2 regions of the Ferrovibrio sp. GW821-FHT12E11 genome follow, and region 2 is predicted to be linked to the other one. Evidence: predicted binding sites of a transcription regulator. Region 2 holds the regulator's gene; the other holds the start of a gene.
The links. The regulator HrcA, encoded in region 2, represses chaperone genes, less so after heat shock. The targets are predictions, from matches to a motif close to GTTAGCACTCNCCNNNGGNGAGTGCTAAC.
Positions count from the first base shown of each region.

Region 1: the regulator HrcA is predicted to act here: its motif matches at 2,072-2,100, upstream of AC1ROT_RS11865 (co-chaperone GroES).

Region 1 is NZ_JBXAQG010000001.1:2,359,465-2,366,649, reverse strand. Features, by position in the region: gene groL (chaperonin GroEL) at 1-1,635, opposite strand, end outside; gene AC1ROT_RS11865 (co-chaperone GroES) at 1,674-1,991, opposite strand; partial or broken gene AC1ROT_RS11860 (NADPH-dependent F420 reductase) at 2,213-2,845, opposite strand; gene AC1ROT_RS11855 (3-oxoacyl-ACP reductase family protein) at 2,860-3,621, opposite strand; gene AC1ROT_RS11850 (LysR family transcriptional regulator) at 3,739-4,662, shown strand; gene AC1ROT_RS11845 (glutathione S-transferase family protein) at 4,731-5,399, shown strand; gene AC1ROT_RS11840 (PaaI family thioesterase) at 5,410-5,799, shown strand; gene AC1ROT_RS11835 (alanine racemase) at 5,816-6,955, shown strand; gene AC1ROT_RS11830 (sensor histidine kinase) at 7,033-7,185, shown strand, end outside.
Region 2 is NZ_JBXAQG010000001.1:3,052,061-3,059,245, reverse strand. Features, by position in the region: gene AC1ROT_RS15200 (extracellular solute-binding protein) at 1-630, shown strand, start outside; gene AC1ROT_RS15195 (ABC transporter ATP-binding protein) at 691-1,776, shown strand; gene AC1ROT_RS15190 (ABC transporter permease) at 1,795-2,814, shown strand; gene AC1ROT_RS15185 (ABC transporter permease) at 2,811-3,698, shown strand; gene hrcA (heat-inducible transcriptional repressor HrcA) at 3,758-4,792, shown strand; gene grpE (nucleotide exchange factor GrpE) at 4,889-5,506, shown strand; gene AC1ROT_RS15170 (sensor histidine kinase) at 5,657-6,877, shown strand; gene AC1ROT_RS15165 (alpha-ketoglutarate-dependent dioxygenase AlkB family protein) at 6,837-7,185, opposite strand, start outside.

The DNA of each region.
Region 1 (7,185 bases), 690 kb from region 2:
GCCCATACCGCCCATGCCGCCGCCGCCCGGCATGCCGCCGCCGGCCGACTTCGGCTCCGGCTTGTCGGCAACCATGGCCTCGGTGGTGATCAGCAGGCCGGCCACCGAAGCAGCACCCTGCAGCGCGACGCGCACGACCTTCGTCGGGTCGATGACGCCGGCCTTCACCAGGTCGGTATACTCTTCGGTCTGGGCGTTGAAGCCCCAGCTGGTGTCCTTGGACTCCAGCAGCTTGCCGGCCACCACGGCGCCGTCAACGCCGGCATTCTCGGCGATCTGACGGACCGGAGCCTGCAGGGCGCGGCGGATGATTTCCACGCCATGCTTCTGGTCGGCATTGTCGACCTTGACCTTGTCGATGGCGCGGACCGAGTACAGCAGCGCAGTGCCGCCGCCCGGAACGATACCTTCTTCAACCGCGGCGCGGGTCGCATGCAGCGCGTCGTCAACGCGATCCTTGCGCTCCTTCACCTCGATCTCGGTGGCGCCGCCGACCTTGATGACGGCCACGCCGCCAGCCAGCTTGGCCAGACGCTCCTGCAGCTTCTCACGGTCGTAGTCCGAGGTGGTTTCCTCGATCTGCGCCTTGATCTGGCCAACGCGGGCGTCGATGTCCTTCTTCTTGCCGGCGCCGCCGACAACGGTGGTGTTTTCCTTGTCGATGGTCACCTTCTTGGCGGTGCCGAGCATGGCGAGCGTGACGCTCTCCAGCTTGATGCCGAGATCTTCCGAGATCAGCTGACCGCCGGTCAGGATCGCGAGGTCTTCCAGCATCGCCTTGCGACGATCGCCGAAGCCCGGCGCCTTGACGGCCGAGACCTTCAGGCCACCGCGCAGCTTGTTCACCACCAGAGTCGCCAGGGCTTCGCCCTCGACGTCTTCGGCAATGATCAGCAGCGGACGGCCGGTCTGCACGACGGCTTCCAGCACCGGCAGCATCGCCTGCAGGCCCGACAGCTTCTTCTCATGCAGGAGGATGAAGGGGTTCTCCATCTCGCAGAGCATCTTCTCGGCATTGGTGATGAAGTACGGCGACAGGTAGCCGCGATCGAACTGCATGCCCTCGACGACGTCCAGTTCGGTCTCCAGGCTCTTCGCCTCTTCAACCGTGATGACGCCCTCGTTGCCGACCTTTTCCATGGCCTTGGCAATCATGTTGCCGATTTCATGGTCGCCGTTGGCCGAGATGGTGCCGACCTGGGCGATTTCCTTGGCGCCCGAGATCTTCTTCGAGCGGGTCTTGAGGTCTTCGACGATCTTCTCGACGGCGAGGTCGATGCCGCGCTTCAGATCCATCGGGTTCATGCCGGCGGCAACGGCCTTGGAGCCTTCGCGCACGATGGCCTGGGCCAGCACGGTGGCGGTGGTGGTGCCGTCGCCGGCCTGGTCATTCGCCTTCGAGGCCACTTCGCGCACCATCTGGGCGCCCATGTTCTCGAACTTGTCAGCCAGCTCGATTTCCTTCGCAACCGTCACACCGTCCTTGGTGATGCGCGGCGCGCCGAACGACTTGTCGAGCACGACGTTGCGGCCCTTCGGGCCCAGCGTCACCTTGACGGCATCGGCGAGGATGTCGACGCCACGCAGCATCTTGCCACGGGCATCGGCGCCAAAACGAACGTCTTTAGCAGCCATGAGACTATCTCCTTAAATCTTTTGAATGGGGGCGCTGATTAAGCGGCCTTGGACTTCTTGGCGGGGGTGCCTTCGATGATGCCCATGATGTCGGATTCCTTCATGATCAGGAGATCCGTGCCATCGAGCTTCACCTCGGTGCCCGACCACTTGCCGAACAGCACGCGGTCGCCGACCTTGACGTCGAGCGGCTGGACCTTGCCAGCCTCATCGCGGGCGCCGGCGCCGACGGCGATGATCTCGCCCTGCATCGGCTTTTCCTTGGCGCTGTCCGGAATGATGATGCCGCCAGCCGAACGCTCTTCCTCGGCCACGCGCTTTACCACCACGCGGTCATGCAGCGGACGAAACTTCATGCGATCCTCCATATGTATCTGTCGCATCGAAAAATTCGGAAACCCAGAAATTCGCCGTTTTCCGGCAAAATCTCAAAGTTGTTAGCACTCCCCTCGGGAGAGCGCCAGACACTTAAGCAGGGCATTGCCCCCCGTCAAGGAGGCATGCCCGATTTTCGCCATAAATTTTCATGACAGCCGGATCCCCGCGCCGGGCGAAGGCCCCGGCGCGGGAGCAGAGGCTACGACGCCTTCAGCAGGTTGAGCGCGGGCAGCGGGCCGCCGGGGAACTGCATCAGCGCGGCGCCCCGGGCCAGAGGACCGAGATCGACGGGCGCGAAGCCGAGCCGCTCGGCCAGCGCCGATACTTCGGTTCGCGCCGCCGCATCGTCACCCGAGAGAAAGACCACGCGGTTGCCGCTGCTCTCCCGCGGGTCGCGCGCCAGCAGCGCCGCCGGCAGGGTGTTAAAGGCCTTCACCAGACGCGCGCCCGGCAGCAGACCGGCCAGCACGGCGCTGGAAGTGCGGCCATCCAGGTCGGCGAGCTGGAAGCCAGGCTGCACCACCGGATTGTTGCTGTCGATCACGATGCGGCCATTCCAGTCCGGCAGGCCGGCCAGCGCGGCCGGCAGCTGTGCCCAGTTCACCGAGATGAAGACGATCGCGGCGGAAGCCGCCTGCTGCACGGTGCCGGCGCGAACCGTGGGGCCGAGCGCGGCTACTGTGTCGCGCAAGGAGTCCGGGCCGCGGCTGTTGCTGAGGATGGCGTCGATCTTCGCCGCCGCCAGTCGTGTGGCGAAAGCCTGTCCGATGGCGCCGGCGCCGATGATGCCGATGGTGCTGTTGCTGATGCTCTTGGTCATGACACGATCTCCGTTCCGTTCAGGATTTACGCGGCGAAACCGCCATCGATGCGCAGATTGGCGCCGGTGATGTAGCTGGCGTCCGGGCCGGCGAGATAGGCCACGAAGCCGGCAATCTCATCGGGTGCCGCGTAGCGCTGCAGCGCCGTGAGGCCGCGCACGGTCTCGGCAAACGGGCCCGAGGCGGGATTCATGTCGGTATCGGTGGGGCCCGGCAGCACATTGTTCACCGTGATGCCGCGCGGACCGAGATCGCGTGCCATCGCCTGGGTCATGCCGGCCACCGCGCCCTTGGTCAGCGCATAGACCGAGATGCCGGCATAGGGGACATATTCGCTGTGGATGCTGCCGATGTTGATGATGCGGCCGCCCTGCTGCATGTGGCGCGAGGCTTCCTGCGCGGCGACGAAGGCACCCTTGATATTGACCGCGACCAAGCGGTCGAAATCGGCGAGCGGGATTTCGCCAGTGACGCCCTGCGCCGCCGTGCCGGCATTGTTGACCAGGATGTCGAGCCGGCCGAAGACGGCGGCGGTTTCATCGACCGCCGCCTTCACCGCAGCGGCATCGCCGGCATCGGCCCGGATGGCGCGGGCCTTGCCGCCGACCGCGGCGATCATCTGCACGACCTCTTCGGCCTTCTGCGGCGAGGCGCTGTAGGTGACGGCGACCGCCGCACCTTCGGCGGCGAGACGCCTGGCGATGGCGGCGCCGATGCTGCGCGAGCCGCCGGTGACCAGGGCGACCTTGCCGGTCAGGGTTTGGGGGGAGGAAGGCTGGGTGGACATGATGCATGCTCCGTAGGTGGATGGTGGTGACGGAGCAGAGGGTAGGCGCACAACTCCCTTTGAATTAGCCGGTAATTATGTACATTACTTTCAAGTATTACTTGAAAGTGTGTTGCCATGGAAACCTTGGCCAATCTGGAATCCTTTGTGCGTAGTGCGGAACTCGGCAGTTTTTCTGCCGCCGCGCGTCGCCTGGGCCTGACGCCGGCCGCTGTCAGCCGCAATGTCGGCACCCTGGAAGCCAATCTGGGTGTGCGGCTGTTCCAGCGCAGCACGCGCCGGCTGACCCTGACCGAGTCCGGCGAGCGCTTTCTGCAATCGGTGCGCGGCGGGCTGGACAGCATCCAGGCGGCGATTGCCGGAGTCAGCGCCGAAACGGCGCAGCCGGCCGGCCTGCTGAAGGTGAGTCTGGCGCCAGGCTTCGGCGCCGATTACATCCTGCCGCTGCTGCCCGGCTTCCGCGCGCGCTATCCGCTGGTGACGCCGGAGTGGCAGTTCGAGAACCGCGCGGTGGATCTGATCGCGGAAGGATACGATGCGGCCATCGGTGGCGGCTTCGCGCTGACGCCGGGCATCGTGGCGCGCGAACTGGCGCGCGCGCATATCGTCGCCGTCGCCGCGCCGGCCTATCTCGCCGGCCGCAGTCTGCCGCAGACGCCGGCCGATCTTGCCGCCTGCGATGGCATCGCCATGCGCTCGGTGCAGACCGGCCGATTGCGCAGCTGGGTGATGCGGGACAGCAAAGGCCGCGAAGCCGAGCCGCAGATGAACACCGCCGTCATCCTGAGCGATCCATCCTCCATGTGCCGCGCCGCCCTGCTGGGCCTGGGCGTGGCGATGCTGGCCATTCCGGATGTGCTGCCGCATCTGGAACGCGGCACGCTGGTACGGCTGCTGCCCGACTGGCATGCCGATGTGGGTCCGATCTCGCTCTACTATGCCAGCAAGACGCTGCTGCCGGCCAAGACCCGCGCCTTTGTCGATTTCGTCATCGAGCAGTTCCGCCGCCAGGACCTGGCTCAAAGATTCTCTGCCCGCTGACGCGCGCGGGCGGTTCTCCGCATGCCGACACGCATGCTAGGCTGCCCGCTTACCGCACAGAGGTTCCCATGATCACCGTCCATCACCTGAACAACTCCCGTTCGCAGCGCGTGCTCTGGCTGCTGGAGGAACTGGGCCTGCCCTACCAGGTGGTGCGCTACGAGCGCGGCCCTGACATGCGCGCGCCGGCGGCGCTGCGGCAGATCCATCCGCTCGGCAAGTCGCCGGTGATTTCCGATGGCGACATCACCATCGCCGAGACCGGCGCCATCGTCGAATACCTGATCGAGACCTACGGTCAGGGTAGACTGATCCCGGCGCCGGCCACGGCGGAGAAGCGCCGCTATACCTACTGGCTGCATTATGCCGAAGGTTCGGCCATGCCGCTGCTGCTGCTCAAGCTGATCTTTCTGCGCCTGCCGAAAAACGTGCCGGGCCTGATCCGGCCGATCATCAAGATGGTGGCGGGCAAGGCGCAGGCGACGCTGATCGACCCGCAGCTCGCCCAGCATATGCGCTACTGGTGCGACGAATTGACGAAGAACGGCGGCTGGTTCGCCGGGCCGGACTTCAGCGCCGCCGATATCATGATGAGCTTCCCGCTGGAGGCGACCGCCTCCCGCGTCGGCCTCGATGACACTTACGTGCCGATCCGCGACTTCCTCAACCGCATCCACGCGCGGCCGGCCTATCAGGCTGCGTTGAAAACCGGCGGTCCCTACGAACTGTTGAAATAAGGCCTTTGCGATGTCGGACCTGACCAAGCTGCCTTTTGCCGACCTGATCGGCCTGCGCATCATCAGCGTGGCGCCCGACAAGGTGCTGGCCGAACTGCCGGTGACGCCGGACCTGTGCACACGGCCCGCCGTGCTGCATGGCGGCGCGGTGATGGCCTTTGCCGATACGCTGGGCGCGGTGGCCACGGTGGCCAATCTCACGGACGGCTTCAGCACCACCACCATCGAAAGCAAGACCAACTTCTTTGCCGCGATTCCCGCCGGCGATACGGCGAAAGCCGAATGCACGCCGCTGCATCGCGGCAAGACCACCATGGTGTGGCAGACGCGGATCACGCGCGGCGACGGCAAGCTGGCCGCCGTGGTGACGCAGACGCAGCTGGTGCTGAGCCCCCGATAAACAGAGTCCGGCCGACATGACCATGACCCTCGACGACCTGCCCACCCCCGCCCTGCTGCTCGACCGCACGCGGCTGATGCGCAATGTGGCGCGCATGCGCGAACGCGCAGCGCATCTGAAAGTAACCCTGCGACCGCATCTGAAGACGGCGAAATCGGTGCGCGTGGCGCTGATGTGCCATAATGGCGATCCCGGCCCGATCACGGTGTCGACTCTGGCCGAGGCCGCCTATTTCGCCAAAGCCGGTTTCCGCGACATCACCTATGCCGTGCCCATCGCGCCGCAGAAGCTGGAGCAGGTGGCCGCCATCATGAAGGATGGCACCGACCTGAAGATCATCACCGACCATATCGCCGTGGCCGAGGCCATCGCCGCCAAGGGCGTCGCGCTGGGTGTCACCTTCCACGTGCTGATCAAGATCGACTGCGGCCTTGGCCGTGCCGGCATTGCACCCAACGCGCCCGAACTGCTGCCGCTGGGCCAGGCACTGTCGCAGCCGGGCGCGAATCTCGCCGGCGTGCTGACCCATGCGGGCCATTCCTACGGCGCGAAAAGCATCGCGCAGATCGAGGAGATCGCCGAGTCCGAACGCACGGCCGTGATCCTGGCCGCCACACGCCTGCGCGAGGCCGGGCTGTCCTGTGCGATTGTTTCGGTCGGCTCCACGCCGACGGCGCTGTTTGCCAAACATCTGGACGGCATCACCGAGATGCGGCCGGGCAATTTCGTCTTCTTCGACCTGTTCCAGGCCGCCCTGGGCAGTTGCAGGATGGAAGACATCGCGGTCAGCGTGCTGGCCTCGGTGGTGAGCCATCACCACAGCCGCAACCATCTGCTGATTGATGCCGGCGGCCTGGCGCTGTCGAAGGACACCGGCGCCAACATGCACAGTCCCGGCACCGGCTATGGCCGCGTCTGCCGGCCGGCCGGGGCCCTGCCGCTGGATGGCCTCAACATCCATGACGTGCATCAGGAGCATGGTCTGCTCGGCGGGCCGCAGATGCCGCCGGTGGATTTCGCTGCCTTTCCGCCCGGCACGCGGCTGCGCGTGCTGCCCAATCACGTCTGCATGACCGGCGCGATGTATGATCGCTATTATGTGACCGATGGCGGCAGCGAAATCGTCGCCGAATGGGACCGTGTGAACGGCTGGTGAGTTAAAGCGGTTGCCCAAAGCTGTTGCATGAACCCTGTCTTTCCGGTTGAGTATCTTCCGGGGGAAACGCTCTAGGCATGTCCGGGATCATCGACACCGCATCCACCGAACCCGCTGCCGCTCCGGCAGATCGCAAGCCCGACTCCCGCATCACCTTCCATCAGGTCGTGCCGATCAACGGCGTGGTCACCCTGGTCAATGTCAGCGCCGTCGCCCTGCTGCTGTCGAAC
Region 2 (7,185 bases):
ACGCTGTGGGACGACGAATACAAGGGCAAGGTGCAGGGCCGGCCGCATTCGCTGCTGCTCAGCATCGGCCTGTGGTGGGACCGCACCGGCAAGCTCCCCTCCAACCGCATGATGGACGCCTTCAAGGACGAGGCGAGCATGAAGAAGATCTACGACCAGATCCTGGTCTTCGCCATCAGCAAGAAGCCGTGGATCAAGCAGTTCTGGGATTCGGCCGACAACACCAAGTCGGGCTTCATGGAAAACGGCGTCGTCATCGGCCAGACCTGGGACGGCCCGGCGCTGTCGCTGAAGAAACAGGGCAAGCCGGTCTCCTATATGGCGCCGCAGGAAGGTGCGATTGCCTGGCTCGACGGCTGGGCCATGCCGACGGGCGCAAAAAACATCGCCCAGGCCTATGAGTGGATCAACTACCTGCATTCGGCCGAGGTCTCGGCCAAGGTGGCGGACGGCTCGGGCTACAACCCGGTGGCCAAGGGTGCCGATGCCCTGCTGTCGGATGTGGCGAAGAAGAACTTCACGGAAGCCTTCCCCGACGACGCCACCACCAAGCTGTGGCATCGCCCGCCGGAGCCCTCGTGGTTCGCCGAGCTGCGCACGCAGTATGCCGAGAAGTTCAAGGCAGCTTAAGTCCATGGCGCCGGCCGCAATGCCGGCGCCGCTTTTTTTCCGATTTGTGATCCGTCCCGCATGACCGCAGCCATAACCCTGGACCATGTCAGCGTCCGTTTCGGCGACTTCACCGCCGTCGATGACGCGTCGCTGGAGATCGCGCCGGGCGAATTCTTTTCCTTCCTCGGCCCGTCGGGCTGCGGCAAGACCACGCTGTTGCGCACCATTTCGGGCTTCGTCGATCCAAGCCAGGGCCGGGTGCTGCTGGACGGCCGCGACATGCAGGGCATCGGGCCCAACAAACGCCCGACCGCGCTGATCTTCCAGAACCTGGCGCTGTTCCCGATGATGAGCGTGGCCGACAACATCGCCTATGGCCTGCGCGTGCGCGGGCTCTCAAAGCGCGAGCGCACCAAGAAGGTCGACGCGCTGCTCGACCTGATCGCCCTGCCCGACCAGGGCAGGAAGCGCGTGGATGAACTGTCGGGCGGCCAGCGGCAGCGCGTGGCGATTGCCCGGGCGCTGGCGGTCGAACCCAAGGTGCTGCTGCTGGACGAGCCGCTCTCGGCGCTCGACCTCAAGCTGCGCCAGCATATGCGCAACGAGCTGCGCGCCATCCAGCGCCGCGTTGGCATCACCTTCATCTACATCACCCATGACCAGGGCGAGGCGCTGACCATGTCGGACCGCATCGCCGTGATGGATCGCGGCGTGATCCAGCAGGTCGGCGACGGCCGCAGCGTGTACGAGGCGCCGCGCACCGCCTTCGTGGCCAGCTTCGTCGGCGAGAACAACGCCTTCATCGGCAAGGTGGTCGCGCAAGAGTCCGGCATCGCCACGGTGGAAACGCCGCTGGGTCCGTTGCGCGGCCGCAATGCGCGCGGTCTGGTCAACGGGTCCGAGGCCGTGCTGTTCGTGCGGCCGGAGGTGCTGCGGCCCAATCCGCCGGCCGACCATCAGTGGATTCCCGGCCGCATCGCCGATATCGCCTATGAGGGCAACCTCACCCATGCGACAATGGCCGCCGGCGAGACGGCAAAAGTCGTGATGACCTTGGCGCGCGCCGATGCCAATGCGGTGCCGGCCATCGGCACCGAGGCCGCCATCGGCTACCGGCCGGAGGATGCGCTGGTGCTGCCGCGCGAAGGCTTCGGGGCCGCCTGACCATGCACGGCTCTCCTCATGCATAGCAGTGTCGGCCACAGCCTGATCCTGGCCCTGCCGCTGGTGGTCACGGCCGGCTTCGTGCTGCTGTCGATCCTGGAACGCCGGCGGCTCGGCGCGCTGGCGCCGGTATCCTTCTGGCGCCGCAACGGCATCGCCATTTCCAGCTACCTGGTGCTCGCCGTCGGCCTGTGGACCGTCATCATGATCGTGCTGCCGCAGCTCTACATGATCGATCTCTCCCTGCGCCCCAAGCTGCCGCCGGCGCAGACCGGCGGGCCGAAGGATGTCTACACGCTGGAGAATTACCGCTATTTCCTCTACGGCTCGACCACCTCGACGGCGAACTGGAACACCACGCATATCAAGGCATTTTTCCTCACCATCGGCGCCAGCACCGCGGTCACCATCCTCAACTTCATCATCTGCTATCCGCTCGCCTTCTACATGGCGCAGGTCAGCCCGAAGGCGCGCGTGCGGCTGTTCATGCTGCTGCTGATCACGCCCTACTGGGTGAATGAAGTGCTGCGCGCCTTTGCCTTCCGCGTGCTGCTGGGCAGCCAGGGCGCCATCAACATGGCGCTGCTGAAACTGGGCCTGATCGACCAGCCGATCGATTTCCTGGGGTTGGATGTCGGGCTCTATGCGGGCCTCGCCTATGCCTATCTGCTGATGATGATGTTCTCGCTCTACAATGCCATCGAGAGCCTGGACAAGAACCAGATCGAGGCCGCCCGCGATCTCGGCGCGCCCTGGTGGTATATCCACTGGTCGGTGGTGATGCCCCATGCCAAGCCGGGCATCGCATCGGGCGCCACGCTGGTCTTCATGCTGAATGCCGGCGCGCTGGCCGCCCCGCTGGTCCTTGGCGGTCCGCGCACCCTGTGGTTCACGCCGATCGTCTACGACCGCTTCTACCAGGCCTTCAACTGGCAGCAGGGCGCGGCTTACGCCTTCATCCTGCTGCTGGCCTGCGTGGTCTTCGTGCTGCTGGTGCTGCGCGTCTTCAAGGTCGGCCTGGGCGAGATCGCGCGATGAGCAGCCGCGGCATTATCAAGCTCTCTACTTGGCTCTACATCAGCCTGTTCTTCCTTTATCTGTTCGGCCCGCTGGCGGTGATGGGTGTCACCGCTTTCAACAGCTCGTCCTATCCGCAGATCTATCCCTTCGAGAGCTTCACGCTGAAATGGTTCGGTGGCCTGCTGAACGACGCCGACATCATGTACGGGCTGCGCAACTCGCTGTGGATCGGTTTTCTGGTGGTGCTGGTTTCCGTACCTGTGGGACTGGCCGGCGCCATCCTGATGACCCAGGTCTATGCCCGCGCGCGCTCGTTCTACTACCTGATCGTGGTGTCGCCGGTGCTGACGCCGGGCGTCATCATCGGCATTTCCACCGTGATCTTCTGGCGCGAGATGACCGGCGCCACCGGCACGCGCTTCCTCTATGACGGCACGCTGATGACCGTGGTGGCGCAGGCGAGCTTCATCTCGGCCTATACCATGCTGATCTTCCTGGCGCGGCTGCAGCGCTTCGACCGCGCGCAGGAGGAAGCAGCGCTGGATCTCGGCGCCAGCCATCCGCAGGTGTTCCTGCATATCCTGCTGCCCTTCATGCGGCCGGCGATCCTGTCGGCGGCGGCGCTCGCCTTCCTGTCGTCGTTCGAGAACTACAACACCACCACCTTCTCGATCCTGGCCGACAAGACGCTGACCACCGTGCTGGCCGGCCGGGTGCGCCAGGGCACCACCCCGGCGATCAGCGCGCTGGCGGTGCTGATCATCGCCGTCACCCTGCTGGGCGCCATCGCCTACGAGCTGGTGAAACGCCGGGAAGAGGCCGCCAAGGCCGCCCGCCTGCGGCTCGCCCAGCAGGAAGATGACCGCAGTCTGACCGGAAACCGGGCTTCCGCGGCGAACTGACCGGCAACACCGCCCGCCCGGCATTGACGCCGCCCCGGCAGGTTCTTAAGTCTGGTCCCATGATCCAGGAAATGAGCCAGCGCAGCCGCGACATCCTGCGGCTTGTGGTCGAGACCTATATGACGACCGGAGAGCCGGTCGGCTCGCGCTTCCTGTCGAAAAAGCTCGAACACCGGCTGTCGCCGGCCAGCATCCGCAACACCATGGCCGATCTGGAAGAGGCCGGGCTGCTCTACGCGCCGCATACTTCGGCCGGCCGCCTGCCGACCGAAAGCGGCCTGCGGCTGTTCGTCGACGGCCTGCTGCAGATGGGCGACCTGACACAGGACGAGCGCAGCTCCATCGAGGGCCGCGTCGCCGCCTCGAACCGCGGCTTCCAGGAAGTGCTGTCCGAGGCCACCGGCGTGCTGTCGGGCCTGTCGGGCCATGCCGGCCTGGTGGTGGCACCCAAGGTGGACACGCCGCTGCGCCATGTGGAATTCGTGCCACTGGGTCCGGGCAAGGCGCTGGTGGTGATGGTCTCCGACAACGGCCAGGTCGAGAACCGCATGCTGGATATCCCGAGCGGCTTCACGCCCGAAGCGCTGGCCGAAGCGGGGCAGTTCCTGTCGCAGCGCCTGAAAGGCCGCACCATCGGCACCGGGCGCAGCGAGATCCTGAACGAACTGGAGCAGCGCCGCGCCGAACTGGATCAGCTCTCGGCCCGCGTGGTGGAAGCCGGCCTCGCGGTCTGGGGCGGCGAGCCCGAGCGCGGCACCCTGATCGTGCGCGGCAGCGCCAACCTGCTGGACGACGTGGCGGCCATCGCCGATCTCGAGCGCATCCGCAATCTGATGGAAGAGCTGGAGAATACCGAGGAGATGCTGCGGCTGATCGAACTCACCCAGGGCGGCGAGGGCGTGCGCATCTTCATCGGCTCCGAAAACACCCTGTTCCGCCGCGCCGGCTGTTCGCTGATCGTGGCGCCGCTGCAGAACCAGCAGCAGCGCATCGTCGGCGCCATCGGCGTGATCGGGCCGACCCGGATGAATTATGCCCGCGTGGTACCCATGGTGGACTTCACCGCCCAGGTGGTCGGGCGACTTCTCGGTTAAAAAACGGCGGATTATACGCCCACCCCTTTTAAACCGGCCCAATCATCCGTATATCCGGGCCTTCGCATATGCAGGGGCCTCTAACGAGACGCCAAGATGAGCCAGAACGACAACGACCGTATCGAACCCACGCTGCACACCGGCCCCCAGTCCGGTGCCGCGCCGCAGAACACCGCTGCCGATTCCGCTGCCGCGCCCGACGACCAGCTCGCCAGGGTGCAGGCCGAGGCCGCCGAGCTGAAGGACCGCCTGCTGCGCCAGGCCGCCGATACGGAAAACCTGCGCAAGCGCCTGGACCGCGAGAAGGAAGATGCGATCAAGTTCGCCTCGGCCAAATTCGCCAAGGACATCCTGAGCGTGGCCGACAACCTGCGCCGCGCCCTGGAAAACGTGCCGAAAGCCGAAGCCGAGGCCAGCGAGCCGGTGCGCAACCTGGTGGCCGGCATCGAGGCAACCGAGCGCGAGCTGCTGAACGTGTTCGAGCGCCACGGCATCGCCCGCATCGATCCCAAGGGCCAGCGCTTCGATCCCAACCTGCATCAGGCGATGTTCGAGATCGAAGATCCGAGTGTGGCCAGCGGCACGGTGCTGCAGGTGATCGCCGCAGGTTACGTGCAGCAGGGCCGCCTGCTGCGCGCCGCCATGGTCGGCGTTTCCAAGGGCGGGCCGCAGCCCGATGCCCAGGCCGGCCAGACGGTCAACACGCAGGCGTAGTTCTTTCGCCGGCTTTTCCCGCACCCGCTGCTAACGATTGCGTCTGTCGTCACACCACTCGACAAATCGCGGCAAACATCCGCGATTGTCAAAAAAACGCAATCTGCCTGACCGATAGTCGCCCGGTGAAACCGGGGGACGGCAGTGGATATGTTCACATCCGAGGCGCTTGAGACGATCGGCACGGTTGCCGTGCCCTTGCCGCCTGTGTCGGCCACCATGCGCTGCGAGGATGTCGACCGCCGCTTCCAGGGCGATCCTGATCTCGGCGCGCTGGCGGTAGTGGATGGCACGCGGCCCGTCGGCCTCATCAACCGCTATGATCTGATCACGCAGCTCTCCCGCGATTACGGCCGCGCGCTCTATGCCAAGAAGCCGGTGGCCGACCTGATGGACCGCAATCCGCTGATCGTGGATGCCAGCATCAGCGTCGACAAGCTGGAGAGCCTGATCGCCGACGAGCATCAGAGCGCGCTTTTACGCGGCTTCATCGTCACCCGCAGCAACCGCTATTACGGCGTCGGCACGGCGCTGTCGCTGCTGCAGCTCGGCATGGCGCGCAGCGAGCGCCGCAACCGCGCGCTCGACCGCGCCCGCCAGCAGGCCGAGGAAGCGTCACTGAGCAAGACGCGTTTCCTGGCCAATATGAGCCACGAATTGCGCACGCCGCTGAATGCCATTATCGGTTTCGCCGAGATCATCCATAAGGAAATCTTCGGCCCGCTGGGCAACACCCGCTATGGCGAATACGTCAACGACATCCTGTCCAGCGGCCAGCATCTGCTGGGCCTGATCAACAACATCCTCGACATGTCAAAGATCGAAAGCGGTAGTTGGCGCATCCAGCCGGAAATGACCGATCCGGTGGAAATCATGGAAGCCTGCATCCGCACCTTCCGAGAACGCGCCGAAGGCCGCGGCGTGTTCATCTCCATGGCCGTCGATGCCCGGCTGTTCGAGGGCTTCGTCGACCGCCAGGCGCTGCGGCAGATCCTGCTCAACCTGATTTCCAATGCGGTGAAATTCACCCCGAGCGGCGGCCGCATCGAGGTCGGCGCGAAGCCGGCCGACACCGGCGGCTTCCATATCTGGGTCAGCGATACCGGCATCGGCATCGCGCCCGAGCATATCCCCACCGTGCTGGCGCCCTTTGGCCAGGTGGAAAACGACCTGACCCGGCAATACGAAGGCACCGGCCTCGGCGTGCCGCTGGTGAAATCCCTGATCGAGATGCATGGCGGGCGCTTCGAGATTCACTCCGTGCCGGGTGAAGGCACCACCATCCGCGCCCTGTTCCCGCCGCCGCCCGGCGAAGCGCAGGCCGGCGGCGTCATGGCGGCGCTGACGGGCGGGTCACCCGCCGCAAGGTGAGATTGATGCGGCCGCCGCCGGGCAGCAGGCGGCTGGTGCCCGGCATCACCCGGTCGATACCGTGATAGGCCAGCCGCGCGGCGCCGCCCAGCACCAGCACATCGCCCGATGCCAGCTTGAAGGATCGCGTTGGATCTTTCCGCGCCGTACCGCCGAGGCGGAACAGCGCATCGTCGCCCAGCGAGATCGACACCACGGGCGCCGTCATCGCCGCCTCGTCGCGATCCTGGTGCAGGCCCATCTTCGCCTGCCCGCCATAGCGGTTGATCAGGCAGCATTCCGGTGCATGGTCGTAATCGGCCACCGCC